4 regions of the Mesorhizobium sp. P3_A9 genome follow, and region 3 is predicted to be linked to each of the others. Evidence: predicted binding sites of a transcription regulator. Region 3 holds the regulator's gene; each other region holds the start of a gene.
What was found. The regulator PhoB, encoded in region 3, activates phosphate uptake and scavenging genes when phosphate is short. The targets are predictions, from matches to a motif close to TGTCATNNANCTGTCAT.

Region 1 (4,970 bases), on a different contig from region 3:
CGTCTGCTCGAACGTCTTCATTGCCGGGCGCGACCCCAATGAGGTTCTTGCAGTGGATGTGCAGGCGCCCGGACACCCGCTGCTGCGGCTGATGCGGGTCTCGGTCGACAAGAACCGAGGCACCGTCTCCGCCGGCCTGCTTGGCTTCCTCGGCAAGAGCGAGGCGGTTTCCCGCGACGGGCTGGGTTGCGCCTCGGTTCCCGACGGCGATGTCGGCAAGGCACGGCGCACGGCGGTCCATGCCGAGCCGTCGGCGACCAGCCAGGATACGCTGTGGCCGGAAGGTGAGCGGGTCGACGCGTCACAGGATCCGGTGATTGCCAAACTGCTCGATGACGCGGCGCTGACCGGCACCGGCATGCGTGCCGTGGTGGTGGTCAAGAACGGCCGTGTCGTCGCCGAACGCTACGGCGACGGCTTTTCCGCCAAGACGCCGCTGCTCGGTTGGTCAATGACCAAGACAGTGAACGCCGCCATCATCGGCACGCTGGTTAAGGACGGCAAGATGGCCGTCGACAACAAGGGCCTGTTCGCGCCGTGGAAGGCCGACGGCCGCGCCGCCATCAGCCTTGCCGACATGATGGCGATGTCGAGCGGGCTGGAGTTCAACGAGGATTATGGCGACGTCGCCGATGTCACGCGCATGCTCTATCTAGAACCGGACATGGCGGGCTTTGCCGAATCAAAGCCGCTGACCGGCGAAGTCGGCAAGGTGTTTTCCTATTCGAGCGGCACGGCGGTGATGCTGTCGCGGCTGTGGCAGGATGCGATCGGTGACAAGGCCAAGGCGCTGACATGGCCGCGCAATGCGCTGTTCGAGCCGCTCGGCATGCATAGCGCGGTGCTCGAAACCGACGAGCAAGGCACCTTCGTCGGCTCATCCTATCTCTACGCCACAGCGCATGACTGGGCCCGCTTCGGCCAGTTCCTGCTGCAAGGCGGGGTCTGGAACGGCAACCAGGTCCTGCCGGCCGGCTTCGTCGACTGGATGCGCGAGCCGGCGCCCGCCTCGAAAGTCTATGGCAAGGGCCAGTTGTGGATCGAGGCGCCGGGCGATGAGGACAACCCGGGCGCCGGTGTCGCCGCCGGCCTGCCCAAGGATACCTACTGGATGGAAGGGCATGACGGGCAGACGGTCACCATCATTCCGTCGGAGCAATTGGTGGTGGTGCGGCTCGGGCTGACCCCGGCCAAGCTCGGCTACCGGCCGCAGACGATGGTGGGCGCGCTGGTGAAGGCGCTCAAATAACTTACCGAGGGGAGATCAAGGTTGGGTGTTCTAAGTGTCGGCGATGATCTGCCTGTATGGGGAGGCGGCCGACGAATAATCTATTCGATTATCGAGTACGCGATCAGCACGACCGGCGAGAGAGCTTACCTAACCAAACTCAAGGAGAGCTTCGACAATCGCTATAATCATGCCGATCTGGGCGCATTGACCCAACATGAGTTAAGCGAATTTCGGGACGCCGCGGCAAGCTATGCGCGAAACACTCAATGGAAGCGGGAAGGATTTAACGACTGCGAAGAGCTAATGCAGGAACTTCTACGTCTCGTGGATGCACGCCTGAAACAACTCACGACGCATTGAGAGGCCCGCCGATCACCGCTAACCATGCATAGCCGCGATAAAGCGTACGGAAACGGAAGGTTGCGCCGGTTCGTCGGGATTCCGATTCAAGGACCTCGCGCAAGAATTCACGCGGCGAGACGTGGAATTTTCTAAGCCAGCCGCGCAGCAAGGTCCGGAACCAGCCCGGCAAACCTTCCTGCTGGCCGAAATCGACGACATGCAGCGAGCCGTTGGGGGAAAGTGCCGCCAATGCTGCCGACACCGTCTTTTCCCAACCGGGGATCATCGACAGCGAATAGGAGACGAAGACGCGGTCGAACCGTTCGATGCCGTAGAGAGCCTTGGCGTCGAAATCGGTGGCGTCGCCCCTTGCCAGCGTGACGCGGCTGGACAGGCCTTCGCGGTCGATCGCCTTGCCGGCCGTCTCCAGCATTTCGGCCGAGATATCGAGGCCGAAGAAGCGGGCATCGGGATAGCGGTGGGCGGCGAGGATGATGTTGCGGCCGGTGCCGCAGCCGAGTTCCAGAACGGTGCCGCCGGCCGGCACCCCCAGCCCATCGATGAGCCGGTCGCGGCCGAGAAGATAGTATTTGCGGGTCAGGTCGTAGATATGGCGCTGCCAGCGGTAGACGCCGTCCATCAGTTCGGCGTGGCTGGCCGGCAACTCCGTCGTGCTCATGCGGGGCGCTTCACATAGAGGTGGAAACCGCCATAGATGGCGGAACGGTCGCGGGCCGAGAATTCGCGCGAGGCCTCGTCCTGATAATCCCACTGGTCGAGCAGCGAGGTCGAGACGCGGCCCGGCAGCAGGCTGGGCTCAGCGGCGGTGCGGAAGATAACGCGGGCACCGACCGAAGCGGTGCGGCTGATTTCCGACCACAGCGCATTGAGCTGGTCGTCGGTCATCCAGTCCTGGGCATCGAGCAGGATGAAGCGGTCGACGGTGCCGGCATCCTTGCCGGCGAGGAATTCGATCAGATTGGCATGGTGGATGGCAACGCGGTCGATATTGCCGCGGATGGTGTCGTAATTCTGCTTTTCCAGATAGGCGGGCAGGGCGGCCTCGCCGGGATTTGGATAGCGGCGGGCAAAGGCCTGCCAGGCGAAGTAATTGTTTTCCAGGGGAAAATCGCAGGCGAGCTTTTCCAGCCGGGCCTTCAGCACGCTGGCCATGGTGCCGTCGCCGGAGGTGATCAGCGAATCATACTGCGCCGGCGGGATGCCGAGGCCGAACAGCGAAGCCTTGCGCGACGTCGCCCATTTCAGCAGCGGCTTGTCGAAGACCGGCGCCAGCTCCTCGTTGAAGAAGCGGCGCTGCTCGCTGATGTTTTTGGCTTCCATCATGCGCGCCGGATTGACGCCGAAGAATTTGGCCGTGCGATGGCCCATGGCGATGAACAGGCCAAGCAGGCCGGTCTGGTAGAAATTGCGGTCGAAAACACCGATGCGCCGGCGACCGCGCCAGTTGCGGTGCTCCCAATAATGGCGGCTGACGGGATCGAGATGCGGCGCTATGAAACGGTCGTAGGCTTGCGAATTATGGCTGGTGTCGGCGGCGCCGAAGAAGCGGAACAGGTCGCCCTGCGAGGGCAGGCGGCGCACCGCCTCCAGCTTCATGCGGTTCAGCGCGATGTGCGCGGCGTTGAGGTCGACGGCGTCGATCCGTGCCGGCGAGCGGGTGAGGTAGGCCAGGATGTTGCAGCCGCCCGACGCGATGGTGACGACGCGATGGCCCTGGCCAAGCTGCATCGCCTCCATGTCGACATCGGGGTCTTCCCATATCTGCGGATAGACGAGGCCGGAAAACAGGAAGGCGAACAGCCGCTCGGAAATGCCGGCTTTCGAAAGCGCGCGGTTCTGGTAGACGGCTTTTCCAACTTCCTTGCCGCGGCGAAAAACCAGATCTGCGGAAACGTCCGTCATGACAAAGTGATTCCCCATTTGCTTTGKCGCAAGCGGGTAGCGCAGGGTCATGACAGGCCGGTGACAGCCTGTTGACGCTGGGTCGGGGCTTGGCGAACCCGCCCAGGGGTACCGATAAGGGGTGCCGAGGCCGACACGGCGTCGGCCCCGTTATCTCGCTGAGGTAAATGGGTAGCGTCGATGTGACGGATAACTAGGCCTTCACAGCGTTGATTACCCAGAAATCCGAAGCCATGCTTCCATCGGTCAGATAAGCGTATGGCATGAAGAAGTAACCCTTCTTGCCGACACTGGATCCCCAGGAATTCCGGATTTTGAAAAGGCTGGTTGCGTTGTCATATCCGACACACATCACGGCATGGCCACCGACGACGCTGTCATTTGCACTGGGCAGGGAAATGGTGGCCGGTCTGGGATTTTGAGAATACCAGCTGTCAAATACCGTGAATCCGAAGACAAACGGAAATCCTGCCGCGAGGCAACCTCTGAGCTGATTGAGAGTCGGGGTCAGCCGTTGATAGCTGGTGATGACATATTTGCCGGCGTCATCGTAACAAATCTTCTTGGGCTGCGTCGCCGGCTTGGAATTCTTGGGAAACGGCCCGCCGTCGTAGGTGGCTGGCGTGTCGTCATAGGGCCATTCAATTTCCGGACAGACTCCCTGTTTTTGCAGGCTTTTTATTCCATCTCTGATCTGCGCCCCTGAGTCACTCGCCACATGACCTTCGATCTTGCGTTCATTGTAGTAGATAAAGAGGCGCGACGGCACGAAATCGGGCGCTTGGTTGTTCTTCAGCCTGTCGAACTGCACTGCACCGGCCAGCGCGTTGGCAGTACAGGATCCAATGCGGCCTTGGTCATAGACCGGAAACTCAGGCTTGAGGTCTACTGTTTCTGGAATCGCCTTCAATTGGCTGAGCGGGGCGCTGTATAGTTGGTCTCTTGGATCCGGAAGATCCCTTACCCACCCGAGGCCACTGCTCTTTCTTCCTGTCGGAGCCGTAGTTGGTGTGACGTTCTTGGCCATGGAAACCTCCCCTCCTGCCATTCAGAATAATACGCTACAGCGAAACGCTATTTACTTCTATAGTAGCCAGATGCCTGCAGTGATCTGTTCTTGTAGGCGTAGGATGGGAATAATCATCATTTACAAGAAAATATTGATGCCTCTTAATGATCCTTGAGAGGTGATCACTTGCTTGTGATTTGTCATTTTTCTTCGTAGATGTCCCCTTATTCCAAGAGGGGATAAATGTCATGATCGCTGACCGTTCTTGGGTTCAGAGAAATCTTGGGTTCGATCCGCTCCGTGATCCACCGCCAGAGACAACTTTCGCGCTTCCATCTGTTGCGAAGGCGAAGGGTACAGAGGATTTCCAGCGCGAGATCATAGAGTTCGACTCTGAATCTTCGCCGGGGCTACAATTTCTTGCATTTTCGAAAGCCACGGGCCTGTCCCGGTACAAGGACATTC
Region 2 (5,756 bases), on a different contig from region 3:
GGCGAACCGCGCCAGCAGCGCCATGGCCATGCCGAGCACAAGCGGCAGCGCCGCCGTGGTGACCATCGGATTGCCCAGCAATGCGCTCAATTACACCCTTCCGAGCCAGCCCCCTCACCCAGCCTCCGCTTCGCTCGGCTGACCTCTCCCCGAGGGGAGAGGAGACTTGCAGCGCCAGCGCCCTGCTCTTCTCCCCCGCGGGGAGAAGGTGGCCGCGGAGCGGCCGGATGAGGGGGCGGCGCGGCGAGACCGGGTTGGCGATGATCCGTTCCTCAATCTGGACCGGCGAAGGACCGAGCGTCTTGTCCGAGCGGGAACTTTGTTTTGACTGAACGCGAACTCGTGCTGCCTTTGGCTTGAAGCCGGCCGATACGCTCCATAACCCTCGCTGCACTGTGTTCATCAACATCGAGGAGGATGGCGTGAACGAAAGAATTGTGCCGCCGATCAGCACTGCCGCCGCAACCTTCCTGGCGCGTTCGCACCGGCCCTTCATCAATGGCCGTTTCGTCGGCGGGCTCTCCGGTGAATGCCTCGCCGTCGACGACTCCGCTTCCGGCGAGATCGTCGCCCATGTCCCTGAAAGCGGCCCTGAACTGGTCGACCAGGCGGTGCGCGCGGCGCGTGCCGCCCTAGACGGCCCCTGGGCGTCGATGCGGCCGGTCGACCGCCAGAACCTGATGCTGAAACTCGCCGACGCGGTCGAGGCCGATGCCGACCTGTTGGCCGAGATCGAAAGCATCGAGAACGGCAAATCACTCGGCGTCGCCCGCATGCTGAGCGCCGGCGGCACTGTCGACTGGCTGCGCTACTATGCCGGCTGGGCGACCAAGATCGAGGGCTCGACCTTCCAGGTCTCCATCCCCGTGCCGCCTGGCGCCAAACACCAGGCGATGACGGTGATGGAGCCGGTCGGCGTCGTCGGCGCCATCGTGCCGTGGAATTTTCCGCTGCTGATCGGCATGTGGAAGATCGCGCCGGCGCTGGCCTGCGGCTGCACCGTGGTGCTGAAGCCGCCGCAGGAAACGCCGCTCGGCCTGCTCAGGCTGGCCGAACTGATCGAGGCCGTTGGTTTCCCGCCCGGTGTCGTCAACATCGTCACCGGCAGCGGCTCTGTCACCGGCGAAGCGCTGATCCGCCATCCCGGCATCGACAAGCTGACCTTCACCGGCTCGACGGAAGTGGGCAAACGCGTCGGCCACGCCGCGGTCGACCGCGTCGCCCGCTTCACGCTGGAGCTCGGCTCGAAATCGCCGATGATCCTGCTTGCCGATATGGAGGAAGGTATCGAGCCGCTGATTGCCGGCCTCGGCATGTTCTTCAACCAGGGCCAGGTCTGCACCTCGGCCTCGCGGCTGCTCATCGAAAAGTCGATCTACGACCGCACGCTTTCGCGGTTGGCCGAGATCGCCGACGGCATGACGCTGGGTGCCGGCCGCGACGCGGAGGCGCAGATCAACCCGCTGGTCTCGGCCAAGCACCGCAGAAGCGTCGAGGGCTTTGTCGAGCGCGGGCTGGCGGCCGGCGTCGAACGGGTCAGCGGCGGGCGGCCGGTGCCCGGCAAGGGCCACTATGTGGCGCCGACCATCCTGCACAATGTCCGCCCCGACATGGAAATCGCCAGCGAGGAGGTGTTCGGCCCGGTGGTGGCGGCAATGCCGGTCGCCGATCTCGACGAGGCGATCCGCGTCGCCAACGACACGCGCTACGGCCTCTCGGCCTCGATCTGGACCCGCGACATGGGCAAGGCGATGACCGCCATCCACGGCCTCAAGGCCGGCACGGTGTGGGTCAATTCGCACAACACGCTCGACCCCGCGGCACCGTTCGGCGGCTTCAAGCAGTCCGGCATCGGCCGCGAGCATGGCCGTGCCTCGATCGACGGCTATCTCGAGACCAAGACCGTCATCATGCGCTACGCCTGACATGAGTGCCGACTACGACTACATCATCGCCGGCGCCGGCTCGGCCGGCTGCACGCTGGCCAACCGGCTGGTCAATGCGGGCAAGCGCGTGCTGATGGTCGAGGCCGGCCCGGCCGACAACACGCGCCTCATCGACATGCCCGCCACCTTCGCCAAGGTGATCGGCACGGCGCGCAGCTGGATCTACGAATCCGAACCGGAGCCGAGCGTCGGCAGCCGCCGGCTGCCGGTGCCGCAGGGCCGCACGTTGGGCGGCGGCTCCTCCATCAACGCCATGCTCTACATCAGGGGCCAGCCACAGGACTATGATGGCTGGCGCGATCTCGGCTGTCCCGGCTGGGGCTGGGACGAGGTGCTGCCGGTGTTCCGGCGGCTGGAACGCAATGAGCGCCTGGCCGGCGAGCGCCACGGCACCGAGGGACCGCTGCCGGTCTCCGATCCCCGCCATCGCCACCCGCTGTCATTGGCCTATGTCAAGTCCGCGCAACAGGCCGGCTATCGCTACAATGACGACTTCAACGGTGTCGAGCAGGAAGGCGTCGGCTTCTACCAGACGACGACCGCCAACGGCGAGCGTCAGTCGGCGGCAAAGGTGTTTTTGAGGCCGCTGGCCGGCAACGCCAACCTCACCGTCGTCACCGATGCGCTGGTCACCGGCGTGACGCTGGAAAACGGCGCGGCGAGCGGCCTTGCCTACACCACGTCGGACGGCAAAAGCCATGCGGCGACGGCAAAGGCCGAGGTGATCCTCACCGCTGGCGCGCTGGCGACCCCGAAACTGATGATGCTGTCGGGCCTGGGGCCGGCCGAACATCTGGCGTCGCTCGGCATTCCCGTCATCCGCGACATGCCCGCGGTCGGCCGCGACCTGCAGGACCATGTCGCCGCTCCCGTCTATGCGCTGACACGCCGGCCGATCTCGCTGCTGGGCGAAGACCGCGGCCTGCGGGCGCTACGCCACGGTCTGCAATACCTGCTGTTCCGGACCGGCCTGCTCACCTCCAACGTCGTCGAGAGCGGCGGCTTCTTCGATACCGATGGCGACGGAAGACCCGACATCCAGTTCCACGTCCTGCCGATGATGATCGAAAGCGCCGAACACGGCTCGATCGAACGCCACGGCATGGAGCTCAACCCGTGTGTACTGCGGCCGAAATCGCGCGGCACGGTCGGCCTGCGCTCGCGCGATGCGGCCGACCCGATCCGTTTCACCACCGGCTTCCTGTCCGATCCGGACGATCTCGCCCTTCTGCTCGCCGGCATGAAGATCGCCCGCAATATCCTGCGCCAGCCGGCGCTGCGGGCGGTGATCGCCGAGGAACTATCGCCGGGCGAGGACGCCGATCTTTCCGATCAATCCATCGTCGATCACATCCTTGAGCACGCCAAGACCGTCTATCACCCCTGCGGCACCTGCCGGATGGGCAGCGACGACGACGCGGTGGTCGATCCTCAACTGCGCGTGCGCGGCGTCCCGCGCCTGCGCATCTGCGACGCCTCGATCATGCCGCGCCTGATCAGCGGCAACACCAACGCCCCGGTGATCATGATCGCCGACCGCTGCGCCGATTTTATTCTCGGGGTGTAGCCAGGCTGCGCAGTCCTTGGCGTTCGCCGCCTGCGCCAGCACGTTGAGCAGCCTGCTGTCCCTGGTGCCGGTCCTGGTGCTATGCCTGCTCGCGCAGCGCATCATCGTCGATGCGCTGGCGCCGGGCCTGGGCGAAAACCAGAAGGCGAAAAAGCAGGGACCATGAGCACAGTCATCGTTGTCGGCCATGTCAACTACGACCAGGTCTGGTCGCTGTCCTCGCCCCTCGCCTCGGGCGCGCGCATTGTCTATTCCAACCGCAGCGTCAGGCTCGGCGGCGGCGGCTTCCATACCGGCACACAACTGGCCAGGCTCGGCAACCATGTTCGGCTGATCAGCAATCTGATGGACGACGACCATGGCCGGGCAGCGCTCGCCACATTGCAGGCGAGCGGCATCGATACCGGCACCGTCACCATCTGGGCCGGCGAAACCCGGTTTACCGAAATCCTGCTCGAGCCGAATGGCGAGCGCACCATTTTGAACCCCGGCGGCCAGATGCGCCCGCCCTTCGCCGCACCGGAGCCTGTCAGCGGCGACGCCGCCTATCTCAACGCCCTGGTGCTCGATACCGGCCTCATCGCCTCTCTGAAGACGATTCCGCTTGTCATTTCGCAATTTCCGCTGCGCAGCGCCTCGCCGCGTCCGGCCGACATCGTCATCGGATCGCGCGCCGACTTTCCCGGCGAGGACACGCGAGCGATCTGGGAGCGAGCAACAGGGATCGCCGGGCCACGCTTGAAGACACTGGTGCTGACCGATGGAACGCGCCCGATATCGCTCTATGACGGCAAGGTGCTGAACCACGTCACGCCGTTGAAGCAGGTCTCCGTGCCCGACACGATCGGTGCCGGCGACTGCTTCACCGGGGTCTTCCTGCACGGCCTGCTACAAGGGCTCAGCCTCGAGCTTTCCGCCGAACAGGCCAGCCAGCAAACCGCCGAATGGCTGTCGGAACGATCCCGTACCGGCTGAGCCAAGCGCTCCGGGAACACCGGCTTTCATGAAAATGTCATAAAAATCAAATGGAAACCGGCATTCGAGTGAACTAGAAAACATCGCAATGATCCTGGAGAGATCGTGATCGAGGCGCGGCAAGCCGGCGCATCATCGCCATGATCCTGGTCTTCCACACCCCGACGATGTCGCCCACCTTGTCGATCGAAGAGAACCCTGATGTGGCTGAGTGAATTCGAAATTGTCCTGCGCGACCGCGTCATCCCGAACGGCGCGATCAGGATCGAGAACGGCCGGATCGCCGAGATTCGCGACAAGCCTGTCGAGCATGCCGACATCGAAGGCGGCGGCCGCCTGCTGCTGCCCGGCTTCATCGACATGCATGGCGACATGGTCGAGAAGGAAGTCGAGCCGCGCACCGGCGTGCATGTGCCGATGCGGATCGGCATTGCCGAGCTCGACAAGAAGCTCGCCTCCTGCGGCATCACCACTGCCTATGCCGCGCTTTCCTTCATCGGCGCCAGCGTCACCAGTGGCGTGCTGCGCTCGGAAGACCATACGACCGATATCATCGACACCATTGCCGGCATGAAGGACGATTTGCTGGTCGACCACCGCATCCATGCCCGCTTCGAAGTGACCTTCGCCCCGGCGCTTCCCATGCTGCAGAAGTTGATGGATGCCGGCAGGCTGCATTTGATCTCGCTGATGGATCACACGCCCGGACAGGGACAATACCGCGACGTCGAACTCTACATCGCCCGCATCGCCAAGGAGCGCGGCATGTCCGTCGCGAACGCATCCGAGGTCGTCGGCAAGCGCATCGCCGGCCGTAACGGCCAGGGCGATGTGTTGAACGCCCTGCAGGATCTGTCGGCGCGTGCGCAAGCCGCCGGCATCGTGCTTGCCTCGCATGACGACGACACGCTGGAAAAGGTGGAACTGGTCCACGGCCTGGGTGCTGCGCTCTCAGAATTCCCGGTGACCCTGGAAGCGGCGCAGGAAGCCCGCAGGCTCGGCATGCACACCGCCATGGGCGCGCCCAACGCACTGCGCGGCGAGTCCTATTCCGGCAATCTTTCCGCCCGCCAGGCCTACGAGGCCGGGCTGCTCGACATGCTGGCCAGCGACTATCACCCCGCCTCGATCCTGCCGGCCGTGCTTGGTCTGGCGGAGCTGCGCGACGATGGCCTCGCGGCGGCGGCAGCGCTGACAAGCGCCAACCCGGCCTACGCCCTGGGGCTCACCGATCGCGGCGCTATCGAGACCGGCCTTCTGGCCGATCT
Region 3 (3,157 bases):
CGAGAAGCGCACGCAAGACTACATCACCGGCCGCTTCGGCTGATCGCACGCATACGAGGACCAGGATCATGGCCGAACACACAGTCGCAGCCTTCGACGAGGATCTCGGACAGATCAGCAGGCTGATCAGCGACATGGGCGATCTCGCTGGCTCGATGGTCGGCGGCGCCACCAAGGCGCTGCTGAATTCCGACAACGCACTGGCACAGCGCGTGGTCTCCGACGACGCCATCATGGATGCGCGCCAGCGCGAACTCGACGATCGCGCCATCACGCTGATCGCCAAGCGCCAGCCGATGGCCGACGATCTGCGCCACGTCGTCGGCTCGATCCGCATGGCCGGCGATCTCGAACGCATTGGCGATCTTGCCAAGAACATCGCCAAGCGTGTCGGCACCGTTGGTCTCAGCGCCACGCCGCGCGACCTGTCGCATTCCATCGACGCCATGGCGCAGCTGGTGCTGATCCAGGTGCAGGGCGTGATCGAGGAGTATGCGGCGCGCGATGCCGCCGCACTGGCGAAGCTGCGCGCCGACGACGAACGCATCGACGTCAAATACACCTCCGTCTTCCGCGAACTGCTGACCTACATGATGGAAGATCCGCGCAACATCACGGCTTGCACCCATCTGCTGTTCTGCGCCAAGAATCTCGAACGCATCGGCGACCACGTGACCAACATCGCCGAAAACGCCTACTATGTCCTGACCGGCACGCAGTTGCCCGCCAATCGTCCCAAGCAGGACGAGACGGCGATGTCGGCGCCCGCGGCCTGACGCAAGAGGTGACCAATCAATGATCGCGCCACGCATCATGGTGGTGGAGGATGAGGAGCCGCTGGGGGTGCTGCTCCGTTACAATCTTGAATCCGAAGGCTACCAGGTGGAGGTGGTGCCGCGCGGCGACGAGGCTGAGATCCGCTTGCAGGAGAACGTGCCCGACCTTCTGGTGCTCGACTGGATGGTGCCGGCGGTGTCCGGCATCGAACTCTGCCGGCGCCTGCGGATGCGGCCCGAGACCGAGCGGCTGCCGATCATCATGCTGACCGCGCGGGGCGAAGAAAGCGACCGCGTCCGTGGGCTCTCGACCGGCGCCGACGACTATCTGGTCAAGCCGTTCTCGACGCCGGAATTCATGGCTCGCGTCAAGGCGCTGCTGCGCCGCGCCAAGCCGGAAGTCCTGTCCAGCGTGCTCAAGGTCGGCGACATCGTGCTCGACCGTGAATCGCACCGGGTCTATCGCAAGAAGAGCGAGATCCGGCTCGGGCCGACCGAGTTCCGCCTGCTCGAATTCATGATGCGCCATCCCGGCCGCGTCTTCTCGCGCAGCCAGTTGCTCGACAATGTCTGGGGCGAGACGATCTATATCGACGAGCGTACGGTGGACGTGCATGTCGGCCGCCTGCGCAAGGCGGTCAACAATGGCCGCATGCCCGATGTCATCAGAACCATTCGTGGCGCGGGCTACGCGATCAGGGAAGATTGAGCGGGACCTGATTCAGGCAACGTTCTTGCCGGTGCCAGCTCTCGCCTGCACGCCCGGCGCGAAAATCTCCTGGTCGACGAAGGTCAGGGCGCGCATGGCGCAGCCTTCGCGGATCAGCGGCAGTTCGTTCGGTTCGGTGTCGAAGGAAATCGATTTCGAGTGCTGGCCGCCGGCCGTCTGGGCGATGGCCTCGCGCAATGCCGGCTCGATCAGGTCGAAGGCGGCGGCGCTGACGCCGACCATCGCGACGGGTGCGGGGTCGATCAGCGCGAACAGGCTGCCGAGGGCGTAGCCGAGCGCCTCACCGGCCTTGCGGTAGGCTTCGCGCTCGGGCCCGTCGCGTTCCCGTGCCGTCGCGGCCAGTGCCCGCATCTGCGCGTCGCTGACATCGGCGACCGGCTCGGTGTCCTCGCTGAGCTGCCTGGCGTTGCGCCAGATGGCGTAGTTGCCGGCATAGGCCTCGACGCAGCCGCGGCGTCCGCAGCGGCAGAGCGCGCCGCCTGGCCGATGGATCATGTGGCCGAACTCGCCGCCCGAGGAATGGGTACCGGTGAACAGCTCGCCCTTCAGCACCAGGCCCATGCCGATGCCGTGCGACAGAAGGATGGCGATGAAGTCGTCGCGGTAGCGCTCGGGATCGCGCCAACGCAGCGCCACCGCCATCATGTTGCAGTCGTTCTCCATGGTGGCTGGGATGCCGAACTCTGCCTCGAGGATGTCGGCGAAGGCGATGTCGGTCTGCGGCGTGATCGGCGACCACAGCATCGCCCGGGCCTCGGTGTCGGTGATGCCCTGGATCGCCAGCGCGATGCGGGCGACGCTGCGCACGTCGATATCGGGATCCTCGAGGCGGCGCCGTACAATGGCGACGCATTCGCCGATCAGCGCCTCGCGCGACATGGTCAGCGTGTCCAGCCGGCGCTGTTCTTCCGATACCACCTGGCCGGCATAGTCGATGACGGCGACGGAGAGGAAATTCAGCGACAGCACCACGGTCATGACAGCCGCAGCCTCCGGGTTGAGGCCGAGGCCGACCTGCGGCCGGCCGCGCTTGAGTGCGCCGGCCTCGCTCGGCTTGCCTTCGGCCAGTATGCCTTCGCCGATCAGGTCGGAAGAAATCGCCGATATGGTCGAGTGGCTGAGGCCGGTGGTCGCGGCAATCTCGGTGCGCGAGGGCCGACCGGCCCGGCGCACGGCCGCAATCACCATCGCGCGGTTGCGCCGGCGCAAATCGTCGTGGCGGATTCCGACCGACATGTTTTCCCACATCCTCCCGGTCGCCGCGGTTCCTCCAGCCCCTCGAACGCTGCCGGCGACACGGTCAAATACTGGCAGAAGCGGCCCGTCCTGTCATTTATTTATTCCGAGGCTCGAAAAAAATTCATGAGGACATCAAAATCCATCAGAATCGTTGTTGACAGCGTTCCGGTGTTGGATCAGTGTTTTTTCGAGGCTCGAAAAAATAGAGCCTCTGTGCCGGCCTTAGGGCCAGTTTGGTCGCGCCATACGCGGCGCAGGGAGGAATATCATGAAGAGATTCACAGCCGCCATCCTGGCGGGTGTCGCCATGTCGCTGACGCTTGTGTCGGTCGCGCAGGCGAAGGACAAGGTCATCGGCGTTTCCTGGTCCAACTTCCAGGAAGAGCGCTGGAAGACCGACGAGGCCGCCATG
Region 4 (2,737 bases), on a different contig from region 3:
CCTCGGCGAGACCGGCTACGGCTTCGAGATCGTCGGCAAYGGCCGCAAGGCGCTCGACGCYTTCGGCMRGCTCARTCCGYGCATGATCCTGATGGATGTCTCGATGCCKGAGATGARCGGGCTCGARGCSACSGCCGCSATYCGCCGGCTGGARSARGARASCGGYACGCATGTSCCGATCGTCGGCGTCACCGCGCATGCGCTKAAGGGCGAYCGCGAGCGCTGCCTGGAGGCGGGCATGGACGACTATCTGCCAAAGCCGATCAGCCCCAGGGCCCTGCTGGAGAAAGTCGAGCGCTGGATCGGCGCCGGCAGCCAGGTCCAACGCAACGCGGGATAGCATCCGGCCGCGTGGTTTCAGGGATCCGAGGAGGCAAGCCGAGGGAATCAATCGCCGATTTGCTGCTACCCCTGCGTGCAATGCCTATGGTGCGATCGCACCATATCAAAGGCCGCGCCGAGCCGGGACAATGGCAACATCGAATTCCGCCCTTGCAGTTACGGGCGGGAGCAGCGACCGCCAGTATGGAACAGCGTCAACCTACCCCAACGGACCTGTTTTTGGCGATGGCCCGGCCATGACACGCTCTGGTCTTGAGCAGCGCACTCCCGTCCGGATTTTCTTCACCTGAAAAAGCCCCGCCGAATCCGGCGGCGGCTCGAGCCGGTGGATGGCTCAAGCCACTGATTCCGGGGGCAAACTCGGATCAGGCCATGATCGCCCGACGCCACCGCCTTTTCCAGTGCCGGCAACGCGTTACCGGGCTGACACGAAACTGTCATGCGACTGTTATAATCGAAGGCTATTGGCCTCAGCGGGCGCTGGTTAGGAAAACGCGCCGAGAGACCATCTTCCGAACAGGAGCAGGCCACATGAGACATTTCATCCGCTCGGCGGCCGTTGCGATCGCAATGGCTACAGCGTCTACCTTCACCCTTTCCGCAGCAATGGCAGCTGACCTTTCCGGCGCCGGCTCGACCTTCATCTACCCGGTGTTCGCCAAGTGGGCCGACACCTACAAGAAGGATACCGGCATCGGCCTCAACTACCAGTCGATCGGTTCCGGCGGCGGCATCAAGCAGGTCATCGCCAAGACCGTGACTTTCGGTGCCACCGACAAGCCGATGTCTGACGCCGACCTGGAAAAGAACGGCCTCGTGCAGTTCCCGATGGTGATGGGCGGCATCGTGCCGATCGTCAACCTCACCGGCGTCAAGCCGGGCGAACTCGTCCTCGACGGCCAGACGATTGCCCAGATCTATCTCGGCGCCATCACCACCTGGGATGATGCCGCGATCAAGGCGCTGAACCCCACCCTCACCCTGCCGTCGACCGCGATCGCCGTCGTACATCGTTCGGACGGCTCGGGCACCACCTTCAACTTCACCAACTATCTGGTGAAGCTCTCGCCCGACTGGAAGGACAAGGTTGGTTCGGACACGGCCGTCGAATGGCCGACGGGCGTTGGCGCCAAGGGCAGCGAAGGCGTTGCCAACACCGTCAAGCAGACGGATGGCGGCATCGGCTACGTCGAATACGCCTATGCCAAGCAGAACAACCTGTCCTACTCCAAGATGCTGAATGCAGCCGGCAAGGTCGTCGAGCCGTCGCTCGAATCCTTCGGCGCTGCCGCTTCGAATGCCGACTTCAAGACTGCCAAGAACTTCAACGTCATCATCACCAACGAGCCCGGCGACGCCACCTGGCCGATCGCGGCTTCCACCTGGGTGCTGATCCACAAGGCTCCGGATGATGCCGCCGCCACCGGCGAAGCCCTGAAGTTCTTTGCCTGGGCCTACAAGGACGGCAAGGAAACCGCCAAGGCGCTCGACTACGTCTCGATCCCCGACAGCGTCGTCGACCTGATCAAGGCTTCGTGGAAGACCGACATCCAGACCGACGGCAAGCCCGTCTACGCCGGCGAGTAACATCCCTTGAAGGAGCGCCGCGCTTGCGGCGCTCCTTTTCCTTCAATTCGAAAGAGCCGAGCTTGACATGAGCGCTGTCCAGGAAGCCTTGCCAGCCGTTAGAGGTTCGCGTGATGCCATCGTCCGACGCTTCGCGCTGACCGACTCGATCTTCCACGGAATGACCCGTGCTGCCGCGATCCTGGTGCTGGTCCTGCTCGGCGGCGTTGCGATCTCGCTGTTTGCCGGCTCCTGGCAAGCCCTCTCGACCTTCGGCTTTTCCTTCCTGACCAGCGAAAGCTGGAACCCGGTGACGGAGAAATTCGGTGCCCTGGCGCCGATCTACGGCACCATCATCACCTCTGCCATCGCCATCCTGATCGCCGTGCCGCTCGGCATCGGCATCGCCGTCTTCCTCACCGAGCTTTGCCCACGCCCGCTACGGCGCCCGATCGGCATGGCGGTGGAACTGCTGGCCGGCATCCCTTCGATCATCTACGGCATCTGGGGCCTGTTCGTGCTGGCACCGTTCCTGCAGACGACGGTGCAGCCCTTCGTCATCAGCGTGTTCCACGGCATTCCCGGCCTCAACAGCCTGTTTGCCGGCCCGCCCTACGGCATCGGCCTGCTGACGTCGTCGATGATCCTGGCCATCATGGTGCTGCCGTTCATCACCTCGATCACCAAGGACGTCTTCGACACGGTGCCTCCCGTGCTGAAGGAATCGGCCTACGGCATTGGTTGCACCACCTGGGAAGTAACCCGCCGCGTCGTCATTCCCTACACCCGCATCGGCATCATGGGCGGCGTCATGCTCGGCCTCGGCCGC

Region 1: a site for PhoB is predicted at 3,557-3,573, ahead of AC1DX0_RS22105 (BtaA family protein). Genes of this name have one in related genera too.
Region 2: a site for PhoB is predicted at 4,513-4,529, ahead of AC1DX0_RS15310 (alpha-D-ribose 1-methylphosphonate 5-triphosphate diphosphatase). Genes of this name have one in related genera too.
Region 4: a site for PhoB is predicted at 778-794, ahead of pstS (phosphate ABC transporter substrate-binding protein PstS). Genes of this name have one in related genera too.

The regions. Positions count from the first base shown of each region.
Region 1 is NZ_JBFUGJ010000184.1:82-5,051, reverse strand. It holds gene AC1DX0_RS22120 (serine hydrolase domain-containing protein) at 1-1,249, shown strand, start outside; gene AC1DX0_RS22115 (hypothetical protein) at 1,271-1,591, shown strand; gene AC1DX0_RS22110 (class I SAM-dependent methyltransferase) at 1,578-2,252, opposite strand; gene AC1DX0_RS22105 (BtaA family protein) at 2,249-3,547, opposite strand; gene AC1DX0_RS22100 (C1 family peptidase) at 3,690-4,523, opposite strand; partial or broken gene AC1DX0_RS22095 (phosphorylase family protein) at 4,754-4,970, shown strand, end outside.
Region 2 is NZ_JBFUGJ010000094.1:835-6,590, forward strand. It holds gene AC1DX0_RS15285 (hypothetical protein) at 1-90, opposite strand, end outside; gene AC1DX0_RS15290 (aldehyde dehydrogenase family protein) at 423-1,925, shown strand; gene AC1DX0_RS15295 (GMC family oxidoreductase) at 1,927-3,513, shown strand; gene AC1DX0_RS15300 (hypothetical protein) at 3,530-3,679, shown strand; gene AC1DX0_RS15305 (PfkB family carbohydrate kinase) at 3,676-4,488, shown strand; gene AC1DX0_RS15310 (alpha-D-ribose 1-methylphosphonate 5-triphosphate diphosphatase) at 4,690-5,756, shown strand, end outside.
Region 3 is NZ_JBFUGJ010000236.1:4,695-7,851, reverse strand. It holds gene pstB (phosphate ABC transporter ATP-binding protein PstB) at 1-43, shown strand, start outside; gene phoU (phosphate signaling complex protein PhoU) at 69-776, shown strand; gene phoB (phosphate regulon transcriptional regulator PhoB) at 796-1,485, shown strand; gene AC1DX0_RS25045 (ROK family protein) at 1,498-2,742, opposite strand; gene xylF (D-xylose ABC transporter substrate-binding protein) at 3,014-3,157, shown strand, end outside.
Region 4 is NZ_JBFUGJ010000158.1:138-2,874, reverse strand. It holds gene AC1DX0_RS20490 (PAS domain-containing protein) at 1-340, shown strand, start outside; gene pstS (phosphate ABC transporter substrate-binding protein PstS) at 874-1,929, shown strand; partial or broken gene pstC (phosphate ABC transporter permease subunit PstC) at 1,997-2,737, shown strand, end outside.